Regions from separate parts of the Pseudomonas abyssi genome, predicted to be linked through region 2. Evidence: riboswitches for the same ligand, from Rfam matches in the RefSeq annotation. Region 2 holds a riboswitch; the other holds the start of a gene.
The links. A riboswitch is a leader RNA that binds a small molecule or an ion and turns the genes downstream of it on or off. The one in region 2 is predicted to bind thiamine pyrophosphate.
Positions count from the first base shown of each region.

Region 1: it holds a riboswitch for thiamine pyrophosphate, as region 2 does, so the genes downstream of both, thiC (phosphomethylpyrimidine synthase ThiC) here and ASB58_RS07730 (sodium:solute symporter family transporter) in region 2, are expected to answer to the same signal.

Region 1 is NZ_LMAZ01000001.1:521,080-527,010, forward strand. It holds gene waaA (lipid IV(A) 3-deoxy-D-manno-octulosonic acid transferase) at 1-1,229, shown strand, start outside; gene ASB58_RS02425 (TolC family outer membrane protein) at 1,281-2,714, opposite strand; TPP riboswitch at 2,933-3,029, shown strand; gene thiC (phosphomethylpyrimidine synthase ThiC) at 3,103-4,986, shown strand; gene ASB58_RS02435 (NUDIX domain-containing protein) at 5,189-5,803, shown strand; gene ASB58_RS02440 (DUF1249 domain-containing protein) at 5,800-5,931, shown strand, end outside.
Region 2 is NZ_LMAZ01000001.1:1,663,860-1,669,790, reverse strand. It holds gene ASB58_RS07745 (ammonia-forming cytochrome c nitrite reductase subunit c552) at 1-1,917, opposite strand, end outside; gene ASB58_RS07740 (D-hexose-6-phosphate mutarotase) at 2,074-2,934, opposite strand; gene ASB58_RS07735 (sensor domain-containing diguanylate cyclase) at 2,937-3,887, opposite strand; TPP riboswitch at 4,081-4,201, shown strand; gene ASB58_RS07730 (sodium:solute symporter family transporter) at 4,191-5,570, shown strand; gene ASB58_RS07725 (flavin-containing monooxygenase) at 5,744-5,931, shown strand, end outside.

The DNA.
Region 1 (5,931 bases), 1.1 Mb from region 2:
GCCTGTGCATGCCACTGGTGCTGCTGCGCCTGCTGTACCGTGCCATCAAGGCGCCGGCCTACGCCCGCCGTTGGTCCGAGCGCTTCGCGCTGGGCGGTGATGTACGCGCTGGCGGTATCTGGGTGCACGCGGTGTCGGTAGGCGAGAGCATTGCCGCAGCCCCGATGGTGCGCGAGCTGCTCAAGCGTTACCCCGAGTTGCCGATCACCATCACCTGCATGACGCCGACCGGCTCGGAGCAGATTCGCAAGCTGTTTGGCGGTCAGGTCGGGCATGCCTATCTGCCCTATGACTTGCCCTGGCTGCAGCGTCGGTTGCTGCGCCGTCTCAAGCCGCGCGTCGGCATCATCATGGAAACCGAGCTCTGGCCCAACCTGGTGACCGAGGCCGCGCGTGCCAAGGTACCTCTGGTACTGGCCAATGCGCGCTTGTCCGAGCGTTCGGCGCGCGGCTATCAGCGCGTGTCTGCACTGGTGCGCCCGATGTTTGCGGCGCTGGACTGGGTTGCGGTGCAAAGTCAGGCCGAGGCGCTGCGCTTTATCACGCTGGGTGTGGCGCGGGAGCAACTGCAGGTCACCGGCAGTATCAAGTTCGACTTTCGCGCAGACCCGACGTTGTTGCAGCAGGCGGCTGATCTGCGCGCGCGCTGGGGCGAGCGCCCGGTGTGGATCGCTGCCAGCACCCATGCTGGAGAAGACGAGCAGGTACTGCGGGCTCATCAGACCGTGCTGCAGGCGTTGCCGGATGCGCTGCTGATTCTGGTGCCCCGTCATCCGGAGCGCTTTGATGCGGTGGCGCGGCAGGTGCAGGACGCCGGGCTTGCCGCAGTGCGTCGCAGCAGCGGCCAGCTGCCGGCGGCGGATCAGCAGGTGCTGGTGGGCGATACCATGGGCGAACTGGTGATGCTCTATGCCTGTGCCGATGTGGCGTTTGTCGGTGGCTCGCTGGTGCCCAACGGTGGTCACAATTATCTGGAGCCTGCTGCTCTGGGGGTGCCGGTCCTATCGGGACCGCACCGCTTTAACTTTACTGAAATCAGTGAGCTGCTGGAGGGGGCGGGCGCGTTGCAGGTGGTGAGCGATGAGCAGGCGCTGGCGAGCGCGGTGCAGGCGTTGCTGGAGGATGCGTCGGCCAGGGAGCGTGCCGGCGCCGCTGGCCGTGCGGTGGTGCAGGATAATCAGGGCGCGCTGGAGCGCCTGCTCGCCGGCATTGCCCGGCTACTCGGCTGATTGCCCCTGCCACCAACAACAACGGCGCCTGTGGGCGCCGTTGTTGCTAGCTTAGAACGTGGTGCTGTCCGGATCGCTCGGCGGCAGCGGCGTGGGGCGGTTGCCCATCGACATCTGCTCCATCTCCTCCTGGGTTGCCTGCGGGATGAAGTCCTCGTCCGGGTCATAGTTCGGGTTGAGCCACTGGGAGAGGTCCTGCAGGTCCTGTGGGCTAAGGGTGCCGGCGGCCAGCTTCAGGTTCAGGTTGTTGATGATGTAGTTGTAGCGCACGGTGTTGTAGTCACGCACGGTGCGGAACAGGTTGCGCTGGGCGTCCAGCACGTCAACCACGTTGCGGGTACCTACCTCGTAGCCGGTTTGGGTGGCGTCCAGCGCCGCCTTGGCGGAGACAATAGCCTGGCGGCGAGCTGACACTTCTTCAACGCTGGAGGTCACTGTGCGGTAGAGGTTGCGGGTGTTTTCCACCACGCGGCGGCGTTGCGCCTCGCTGGATTGTTCTGCCTGGGTCAGGCGGTAGGTGGACTCGCGCACCTGGGAGGTGGTCAGGCCGCCGGTGAACAGCGGCATGCTCAGCTCCACACCAAAACTGGTCAGCTCGGTGTCGGCGCTGGACTGGCCGGCAGTCGGGATCGAGGCCCCGCCGTTGTTGTTGCTGTAACGCACAAAGGCGTCAACCACCGGCGCGTAGCCGGCCTTGCTGCTGCGCAGGCTGTCTTCGGCGCCTTCAATGGCGTAGCGACTGGCTTGCAGGGTCAGGTTTTGCGCGGCGGCGGTTTCGACCCACTCCTGCATACTGGCCGGGGTCGGCGGCAGCACGGGCAGCTCGTGGCTGATGCCGTACAGGCTGTCGTAGCTCTGGTTGGTCAACCGGGTCAGCGCCTGGTAGCTGACATCCAGGTTGGTTTCGGCGGTCAGGCGGGCGGCGCGGGCGCTGTCATAGCCGGCGCGGGCTTCGAGCACGTCGGTGCGGGCCGACAGGCCAACGTCAAAGCGTTCCTGGGCTTGCTCCAGCTGGCGCTCAAAGGCCTTTTCCTCGGCCTTGGCGGTAGCCAGGTTGTCGGACGCCTGCAGCACGTTGAAGTAGGCCTGGGAGACTTCCAGGATCAGGTTCTGCTGCGTCGCCGAGAATTCCAGTTGGGCCTGCTGAGTGGTCGCCTTGGCGGCCTGGTAGGTGAACCAGCGATCGGCGCGGAATAGGGGCTGGGTCAGGCTGGCCTGGTAATAATGTGTGGAATACTCGTCACCGCCCACGTTGTCGATCTCGAGATCCTCGCGTGCAGCGCCGGCGCCAATGCCCAGGTTGGGCAGCAGTTGCGAGCGTGCCTGTGGCAGCGCTTCCTGACGTGCCAGGGCGTCTGCCTCGGCGGCGGCCAGATCGGCGCTGTTCAGCACCGCCTGGCGGTAAATGGTCATCAGATCGGTGTTGGCTGCAACCTGGGTAGAGGCGCCGGCCAGTAGCAGGGCAACGTAAAGAGGGCGGAGCATGCAGAGGTCCTTCGCATGGGGGCAAGTCAGGCAAGGCTAAAAGGCTCTGAACGCCGGGTCAAGCGGCCTGGTATCAACAATCGGGAACAAACTGTTGTGGCGACTTTTGCTGACATTTTCGCGGATTTTGTCAGCCAGCTTTCGCCCAGAAAAACCATTGCGGCAAAGCCCCTCTACTGCGGGCTTGAGACTACGGCGACAGGGCTCTAGACTGTGCGGACATCTTGACGGGGTGCTGCTTGCAAAGCGGCTGAGATGATACCCGTTGAACCTGAACCGGCTAGCACCGGCGTAGGAATCGAGATAGACGGCAAGCGCGAGTCCGCAAGGGCTGGCGTGGCCGTGGCTTTTCGGTTCCCTGCGCATCTCAACGCAGTGGAGCATAACAATGAACAGCAAGTTGCCTGATACCGCCATCGCCACCTCGGGTGCCGACAGCGCCGCCACCCAACCCTTCCCCAATTCTCGCAAGGTCTATGTGACCGGCTCGCGCCCGGACATCCGTGTGCCCATGCGCGAGATCAGCCTGGCGGATACGCCGACCGACTTTGGCGGCGAAACCAACGCGCCGGTGCTGGTTTACGACACCTCTGGCCCCTACACCGATCCGCAGGCCAATATCGATCTGCGTGCCGGCCTTGCCGATGTACGCGGCGCCTGGATTGACGAGCGCGGCGATACCGAGGTGCTGCCGGGGCTGACCTCCGAGTTTGGCGCCTCGCGCCTGGCTGACAGCTCTCTTGATCACATGCGTTTTGCCCACGTGCGCACGCCGCGCCGTGCCAAGGCCGGCTGCAATGTGTCGCAGATGCATTACGCCCGTCGCGGCATCATCACGCCCGAGATGGAGTACGTCGCGATTCGCGAGAACATGAAGCTGCAGGAGGCGCGCGAGGCCGGGTTGCTCAAGGAGCAGCACGTCGGCCACAGCTTTGGCGCGAATATCCCCAAGGAAATCACCGCCGAGTTTGTGCGCGAAGAGATCGCCCGCGGCCGGGCGATCATCCCTGCCAACATCAACCATCCGGAGCTGGAGCCGATGATTATCGGCCGCAACTTCCTGGTGAAGATCAACGGCAATATCGGCAACTCGGCGCTGGGTTCTTCCATCGAAGAAGAAGTCGAGAAGATGACCTGGGGGATTCGCTGGGGCTCGGACACGGTGATGGACCTGTCGACCGGCAAGAACATCCACGAAACCCGCGAATGGATCATCCGCAACTCGCCGGTGCCGATCGGTACCGTGCCGATCTATCAGGCGCTGGAGAAGGTGGGTGGCGTTGCTGAGGATCTGACCTGGGAGATTTTCCGCGACACCCTGATCGAACAGGCAGAGCAGGGTGTGGATTACTTCACCATCCATGCGGGCGTGTTGCTGCGCTATGTGCCGATGACTGCCAAGCGGGTCACCGGCATCGTATCGCGCGGCGGCTCGATCATGGCCAAGTGGTGTCTGGCACACCACCAGGAGAACTTCCTGTATACCCATTTCGAGGATATCTGCGAAATCATGAAGGCCTACGACGTCAGCTTCTCGCTGGGTGATGGCCTGCGTCCCGGCTCCATTGCCGACGCCAACGACGAAGCCCAGTTCGGTGAACTGGAAACCCTGGGCGAGTTGACCAAGCTGGCCTGGAAACACGACGTACAGGTGATGATCGAAGGGCCGGGCCATGTGCCCATGCAGCTGATCAAGGAAAACATGGACAAGCAGCTGGAGTGCTGCGACGAAGCCCCCTTCTATACCCTTGGCCCGCTAACCACGGATATCGCGCCGGGTTATGACCACATCACCAGTGGTATCGGTGCGGCCATGATCGGCTGGTTTGGCTGCGCCATGCTCTGCTATGTGACGCCCAAGGAACACTTGGGACTGCCGAACCGGGATGATGTCAAAACCGGCATCATTACCTACAAGATTGCGGCCCACGCGGCTGACCTGGCCAAGGGGCACCCGGGGGCGCAGATCCGTGATAACGCACTGAGCAAGGCGCGTTTCGAATTCCGCTGGGAAGACCAGTTCAACCTGGGCCTGGATCCGGACACAGCGCGCGCCTATCACGATGAAACGCTGCCGAAGGAGTCGGCCAAGGTAGCGCACTTCTGCTCGATGTGCGGTCCCAAGTTCTGCTCGATGAAAATCACCCAGGAGGTCCGCGAGTACGCTGCCCAGCAGCGCATCGATGCGGTCGATCTGGCGGTGGAAGAGGGCATGAAGGCTAAGTCCGAAGAGTTTCGTACCACCGGCTCTCAGCTCTACCACAAGCTCTAATCGCGTTCGCGCGCGTCTTGCGGTCCAGGGTCTGGCACGTCCGGACCCTTGCCGTCTGCCGGTCAGATATGCGAGCTTAAGCGACTGACTCTTATTCGCTGTGCCCCACGCCAATGGGGCATGGCGGATTTATGCTTTGCTTGCAGCCTGCAGGGGCCAGATGCCTTGTGCTCTGCAGCTGACTGATCCGGGGAGTGTGCTTTTGTCCTTTACGCGCGACGATGTGGACATCATCAGTCGGGAAACCGGCTTCAAGGGGTTCTATCGCCTCGACGTCCTAAATCTGCGTCACCGGCTGTTCAACGGCGGCTGGGGCCCCGTGCTGCGCCGCGAGCTGTTTGTGCGTCACGACGCGGTGTGTGTTCTGCCGTACGACCCCTGGCTGGATCAGGTGGTGCTGATCGAGCAGGTGCGCATCGGTGCTCTGGAGAAAAGCGACAACCCCTGGATGCTGGAGCTGGTCGCCGGGCTGATCGATACCGATGAATCCCCGGAGGAAGTAGCCCACCGTGAGGCGGACGAAGAGGCTGGCCTGACCCTGCGCTCGCTGCACCCGATTACCCGCTACTACCCGTCACCCGGTGGCAGCGACGAGTTTGTGCATCTGTATTGTGCGCTGGTCGACAGCCGTGGTGTCGGCGGTATTCACGGTCTGGCCGAGGAAGGCGAGGATATCCGCGTAAGTCTGTGGCCGCGAGAGCAGGCTCTGCACGCGCTGCACAGCGGCCGGATTGATAACGCCGCCAGCATCATTGCCCTGCAGTGGTTGCAACTGAACGTTGATCAGCTGCGCGCGGGTGCCGGAGACGCGCCGTGAGCGCCTTGCGCAAGCCACGTTACCGGGTCGACCTGATCGGCCTGCAGGCTGTCTGCGAGAGTAATTACTGGCGTCTGCTCAAGTTGATGCCGCGCCTGCACGAGGAAGATGAGCGGCGCATCGAGATT
Region 2 (5,931 bases):
TCGGGTCTGGTAGAAAACGCCGATATTCAGCTGCGCGGAGGTGTCGTCGGCATTGGCCTGCTGGGCGGCCAGATAGGCGTCCTGAGCATCTCGCAGCCGTTTTATATCATCGCCGCGCATCTGCTCCGGCGGAATATCCAGCAATTGGGCGGCGGCCTGCAGGCGCACCACCCGCTCTGGCGCCTCCAGCAGATGGCTGACCAGTTGCCAGCGTGTGATCGGAGGATAGCTGGACACCGCCTGCAGTGCGCCCAGGCGAATTTGCGGATCCTCGGCCCGCAGTGCAACGAACAGCGATTGCGCGACTTCCGGCCCCGGCCAGGATTGCAGCATGCTGGCGGCGGTGGCACGGGCGATGGCCGGCTGGGATTCGTTCGCGAGCAGCTCGAGCAAGCCTTGCTCAGCACCACTGGCTCCGGCACGGGCGTGGGCAAAGACCTCGGCATACTGCTGCAGTCCCTGTGGTGTGTGGCCGTACCACTGCTGTACATGCTCGGCTGCCCACTCGGCGCTTTGGTCAGTGTGGCACTGGTTGCAGGCATTGGGTGTGCCCAGGGTGACGCTGAGGTCCGGGCGAGGGACGCGCAGACTGTGGTCGCGCCTAGGGTCCACTTCCATGTAGGTGGTCGCCGGCATGTGGCAATCAACGCAGGCGCTGCCCGCCGCCGTGCTGTGAAAATGGTGCTTGGGTGTCTGGTACTGGTTGGCCTGGTGGCACTGCAGGCATACGCCGTCACCGGGTAGCCGCAGTTCCAGCGAGTGCGGGTTGTGGCAGTCGCTGCAGGTGACCCCGGCCTGGTACATCTTGCTCTGCAGGAAGGAGCCGTGCACGAAAACTTCGTCCTGAATCTGCCCGTCCGGGTGGTAAAGCCCCTGATCCAGAGTGGACAACAGGTAGTTCTCGACCAGCAGGCCGGCGTCCTGTCGATCGTCGAAGAGCTGGGCGCGGCGCGAATGGCAGGCGGCGCACGCCTGGATTTCCTTCTCGCTGGTGCGCGGCACAGTGCGTTCAGGGTGTCCGCTGGCATTGCGCAGCCAGTTGACACCCTGGCGTTCGTCAAAGCGTACAATCAGGCCCAGGGTATCGGCCATCTCGGGGTGGCTGTCAGGGTGGGTTGCCCATTGCAGGTGGTTGGACGCTGGGCCGTGGCAGGCTTCGCAGGACACATCAATCTCGCTCCAGCCGGTGTTGTAGCTGTTGCTGACGCTATCGAAGTTGCGTTCCAGGTTGGTTGAGTGGCATTCGGCGCACATCAGGTTCCAGTTGAACTGGCGACCGGTCCAGTGCAGCGCCTTCACGGGATCGTCGCCGTTCACATCCGGGTTGAGCTGGAACCAGCGCTGGCCGCCCTCCTCTGCCGGCCTTGCGTCCCAGGCCACGCTGAAGGCCTGATAGCGGCCGCCTGGCATGGCCAGCAGGTATTGCTGTAACGGGTAGACGCCAAAGGTGTAGTCCACGCGGTAATCGCTGTACTCGCCCTCGGCATTGGCGGTGTTGACCCAAAACTGCTCTTCGCGCTGGAAGAAGCGACTGGTCACGCCGCCAAAATTGAAGGTCTGGTCGGCGAAATCACCCAAGACGGTTTGCACGTTGGCTTCTTGCATCGCCTGGTCGTGGTGCGAGCCATTGAACTGCTCGCTCTGTTCGGCATGGCAACTGGCGCAGGTTCGGCGGCCGACATACTCTGGGTCGGTGGACAGGGTGCTGACTGGTGACGGTGGTACTTCGGCGGCTGGCGTTGGTACAGAGGGCTCAGAGCGGGTCGCGACGGAGGTGTCCAGCGTGCTGGCGTTTGGTTCTGCTCGTGTCAGCCACCAGATGCCGGCGGCTGCGAGGATCAGCAGTGCCGGCAGAATCAGACGCCAGTGCGGGGGGGATACGGTTGGGTCCTGCTTGTTTTTGTTCTTTTGCCGCATCTGGCGTGCATCCTTTTCACGGGGGAGGCATTGCCGCCTCGAGTACGCAGGCTGGGTGACCCTCGCTTTCCCATCTGCGCAGGACGCAGCCAGGATGGGCTCTGCTCTTCTTGCGCATGCTAGCGGACGCTAATGCTTGAGTGCTACCTCCCGGGACTATATTTGCCGAATACTGCAGCCAAGGCTGTGATGTTCACCCGGCTGCAGCGTGCGGCTATCTGCAGCGGCGTTGGCCGCTTCGATGCAGAGCATGGTCCGGTAGCCATCGGCTGGAAAGTTATCCAGCTTGCGCGCTTTGTCTTGCCACGGGTTCCACAGCACCACAGAAGCACTACCGCTGCGGCAGATTTCCAGCGTGCGCTGCCCGTCGCTCAGGTAAATGGGTTGGCTGTGCTGCAGATAGATACGGTCTACTTCGCGCTCAATCATCAGGTCACCCTGCTGCACTTGATGGCTGCCGCTCAACTGGTCCAGGTAGGTTGCGCCATTGAGCCCCGCAACGCGCACCTCACTGATGTCGCTGACCGGCAGGTAGGTATGTAGTGCCTGGCTCAGGGTTTGTGCCCTGCGGCCGGTATTACGACTGGTCAGTGTCATCTGCAGGCTGGTACCCAGTTGCAGTTCCAGGCTGAGTGCCCAGGATTCGTCGGGTAAGGCATCATGCTGCGTCGTGGCGGGTAGCTCCAGGCGCAACCGTACCGACTGCTCGTCGCGCTCGGCGGCGGTGAGCTGCCAGAGGCTGCGCCTGGCAATGCCATGGGCCGGTCCGCTGCGGCTGTTGCCAAACCAGGGCCAGCACAGCGGCACCCCGCCGCGCAGTACGCCACCCGGTGCCTGAGCGTCGCAGGGGCTCATCCACAGTAGATCGGCCTGTCCGCTTGGAATACAGGACACCAGGTGCGCGCCCTCCAGCGCAACGCGAGCACGAACGTTGGAGTGCTCGATCTCCACAAAGGCTTTGCCGGCGGCGTTGTGTACCCAGGAAATGCCGTCGGGCAAAGGGGACGTACTGATCATGCTTACTCCGTTTTTGTGACCGGAATGATGTGTTCGACCGCTACGCGGTCGCGGCCTAGATGCTTGGCCCGGTAGGTGGCAATATCGGCGCTACTGAGCAACTGCTCAAGGCTCGCAGCCCCCTGCTCACTGGCGGTGACACCGAAGCTGCAGGTGAGCAGTAGCTGCTTGCCCTGATACTCCACTCGCATGTCGGTTATCGCCTGGCGCAGGCGTTCGGCAAGCTCGGTGGCGGCAGCCAGGTCGGTGCCGGGCAGCACAATGGCGAACTCCTCGCCGCCCAGTCGGGCGCAGATATCGGCTGCCCGGGTCAGGCTACGCAGGATGGATGCCAGTGCCGTCAGAGCAGCGTCTCCGGCGGCGTGCCCGTGCTGATCGTTGATCTGCTTGAAGTGGTCAGCGTCAAGACCTATCAGCGCAACGGGATGCCCCAGTCGACGTGCCTGCTCGATGGCGCTCTGGCCGAGGGCGAAGAGCGCCCGGCGATTGGCCAGGCCGGTCAATTCATCCTCGTGCGCCAACTGTTCGGCGCGGTGCTGCGCGTTGCGCAGTTGTGCCTGAAGGAGCTTGATGTCGGAGATGTCGGTCGCGATTTCCAGGCGCACCCATCGGCCATCCGGCCAGCGGATGGCCTGGTCTCGGCATTGATACCAGCGTTGATTGTGGGTGTTACGAAACTCCCACACCTGCACGCCGGTGGGCTGTCCGTGACTGTCGAGCAGCCGGTGGTTGTTGCAGAAACTGCAGGGGCCTTCCTGCCCTTGCTGCAGGGTCTCCCAGCACTTGCGGTGATCTACCTCGCCCCACCTGGCGCGGCCGTAGGCGTTCAGGAAAAGCAGCTCATGGGTTTGCATGTCGGCGACGTAAACCAGCGCATCCAGGCTGTCTAGCACTGTTTCCAGGGCGGACTGGCTGGCGCGGGTCTGTTGCTGAGACGGGTTGGTTTCATCCATGACGCAAGCTCGGATTTATTGGCTGAGCGCTGTGCGCGCCGATTACCCTGCAGGCAAACCGGCGATGCTACTCGAAGTCAGATTACGCGAGTTGATGCAGATGTGACATCATGTTGCGCGCAAAACGGCCAGTGCTCCGGAGCTCGGGCCCGCGTATGGCGGTTTGTTCGTTTGTTCGGCCGCGTTCTTTAGTCAACGTCGCCAGGGGTGTCCGTGCGTCGCATCGCACGGGCTGAGAACACGCTGATCACCAGCCGAAACCCTGGAACCTGATCCGGATCATGCCGGCGGAGGAAGTGCGACATGTTGTACCTGTCTATGGCAGCCCTGGCTGCCGTGTTGCTGTTGTTTGCCTGGATTGGTCTGCGGGCGCGCTCTACCCAGGCGGGCCTGGATGATTTTGTTACCGCTCGCAATTCCCAGGGCGCCCGCGCCATCGGCCTGTCTTTTCTTGCCTCGGGCATGGGCGGCTGGATTCTGTTTGCGCCGCCGGAAGTCGGCGCGCTGGTCGGCCCGTTGGCGTTGGCCGGCTATGCCTTGGGCGCTGCCCTGCCCTTCGCGCTGTTTGCCGCTCTCGGGCCGGCTATTCGTCGAGCCTTGCCGCAGGGGCGCAGCATCGGTGAGTTTGCCGAGCACTTTTACGGTTCCGCGGTACGCCGTTGGGTGGGGTTGATTGCTTTGCTCTACATGAGCTGCTTTTTGATTGCCGAGTTGACCGCGATCGGCGCCATCACCAGCATGCTGTCGGATATCAACGGCAACCTGGTGGTGGTGGGCGTTGCCCTGACAACCCTGCTCTACACCGCCTGGGGTGGCCTGCGTGCGAGCATGACGACTGACCGCTGGCAGGCCTGGTTGCTGCTCGCCCTGTTGGCGCTGGTCGGCGCCGTGGCGATGCAGCGGCTGCCAGAGGCGACCGCTACCGGCTCGATGCCCGGTATTCCTGCCAGCGCCGCACTGGGGGTGGCCTTGACTCTGGTGCTGGCGGTAACAGCAGCCAATCTGTTCCACCAGGGTTACTGGCAGCGGGTGTGGGCGGCCGAAAGTGACGCTGCGCTGGCCCGTGGCGCGGTGCTCGGTGGGCTGGCGACCATCGCCGTGGTGGCAGTGATTGGCGGCCTGGGCATTGTCACTGTGATGAGCGGCGCTGACGTGGGCTCGCCGCCCATTCCCTTCTTTGCCATGCTGCGAGAAGCCCCGGGCTGGCTGGCATTGCCGGCGTTGCTGCTGGCGCTGACTTTGGTCGCGTCGTCTGTTGATACCCTGCAAAACGCCATTGCGTCGCTGCTGGTCACTGAAAAGCGCGGTCTGTCGCTGGCCTCGGCGCGCTGGTTGACGGTGGCACTGATGCTGCCGGTAGTGTGGGTTGCGCTGCAGGGCAACTCTGTGCTGCGGTTGTTCTTGATTGCCGATCTGCTGTGTGCCACTGCGGTGGTGCCGGTGCTGCTTGGATTGTGGTCGCGCATGAGCGCGGTGGCGGCCATTGCCGGCGCGCTGGCGGGTCTGGTCGGTGCTGTGCTACCCGGTTGGCTGGATACCGGCAGTCTGCAGCAGGGCATCCTGCTGGCCAGCTTCCCAGATACGGTACCCACCTTGGCGCCCTTTGCCGGAGCGCTGCTGGCCTCGACGCTGGCCAGCCTCATTATGGCGCTGCTGTTGCCGCGTCGAGCCTCCCTGGGCTGAGATCTCCCTTGAGCGCCGTCACGCGGCGGCGCCGACTCTTGTTGACCTGATTGGCGCTTCGCGAAGTTGGCGGCAAATGCCGAGCAATTGTCGTCATTCGACCAGTCGGCTGCGATGGCTTGCAGGCAGTCTATAGTGACCTTGCAAAACGTCAGACAACAAGAGAGACAATCATGACGAATGAGCACCTCGATGTACTGATCATCGGTGCCGGCCTGTCCGGCATCGGTACCGCCGTGCACCTCAGCCAGAACTGCCCCGACAAGCGCATCGCGATTCTCGAGCGCCGCCAGCAGGTGGGTGGCACCTGGGACCTGTTCCGCTACCCTGGCATTCGTTCGGATTCCGACATGTTCAGCTT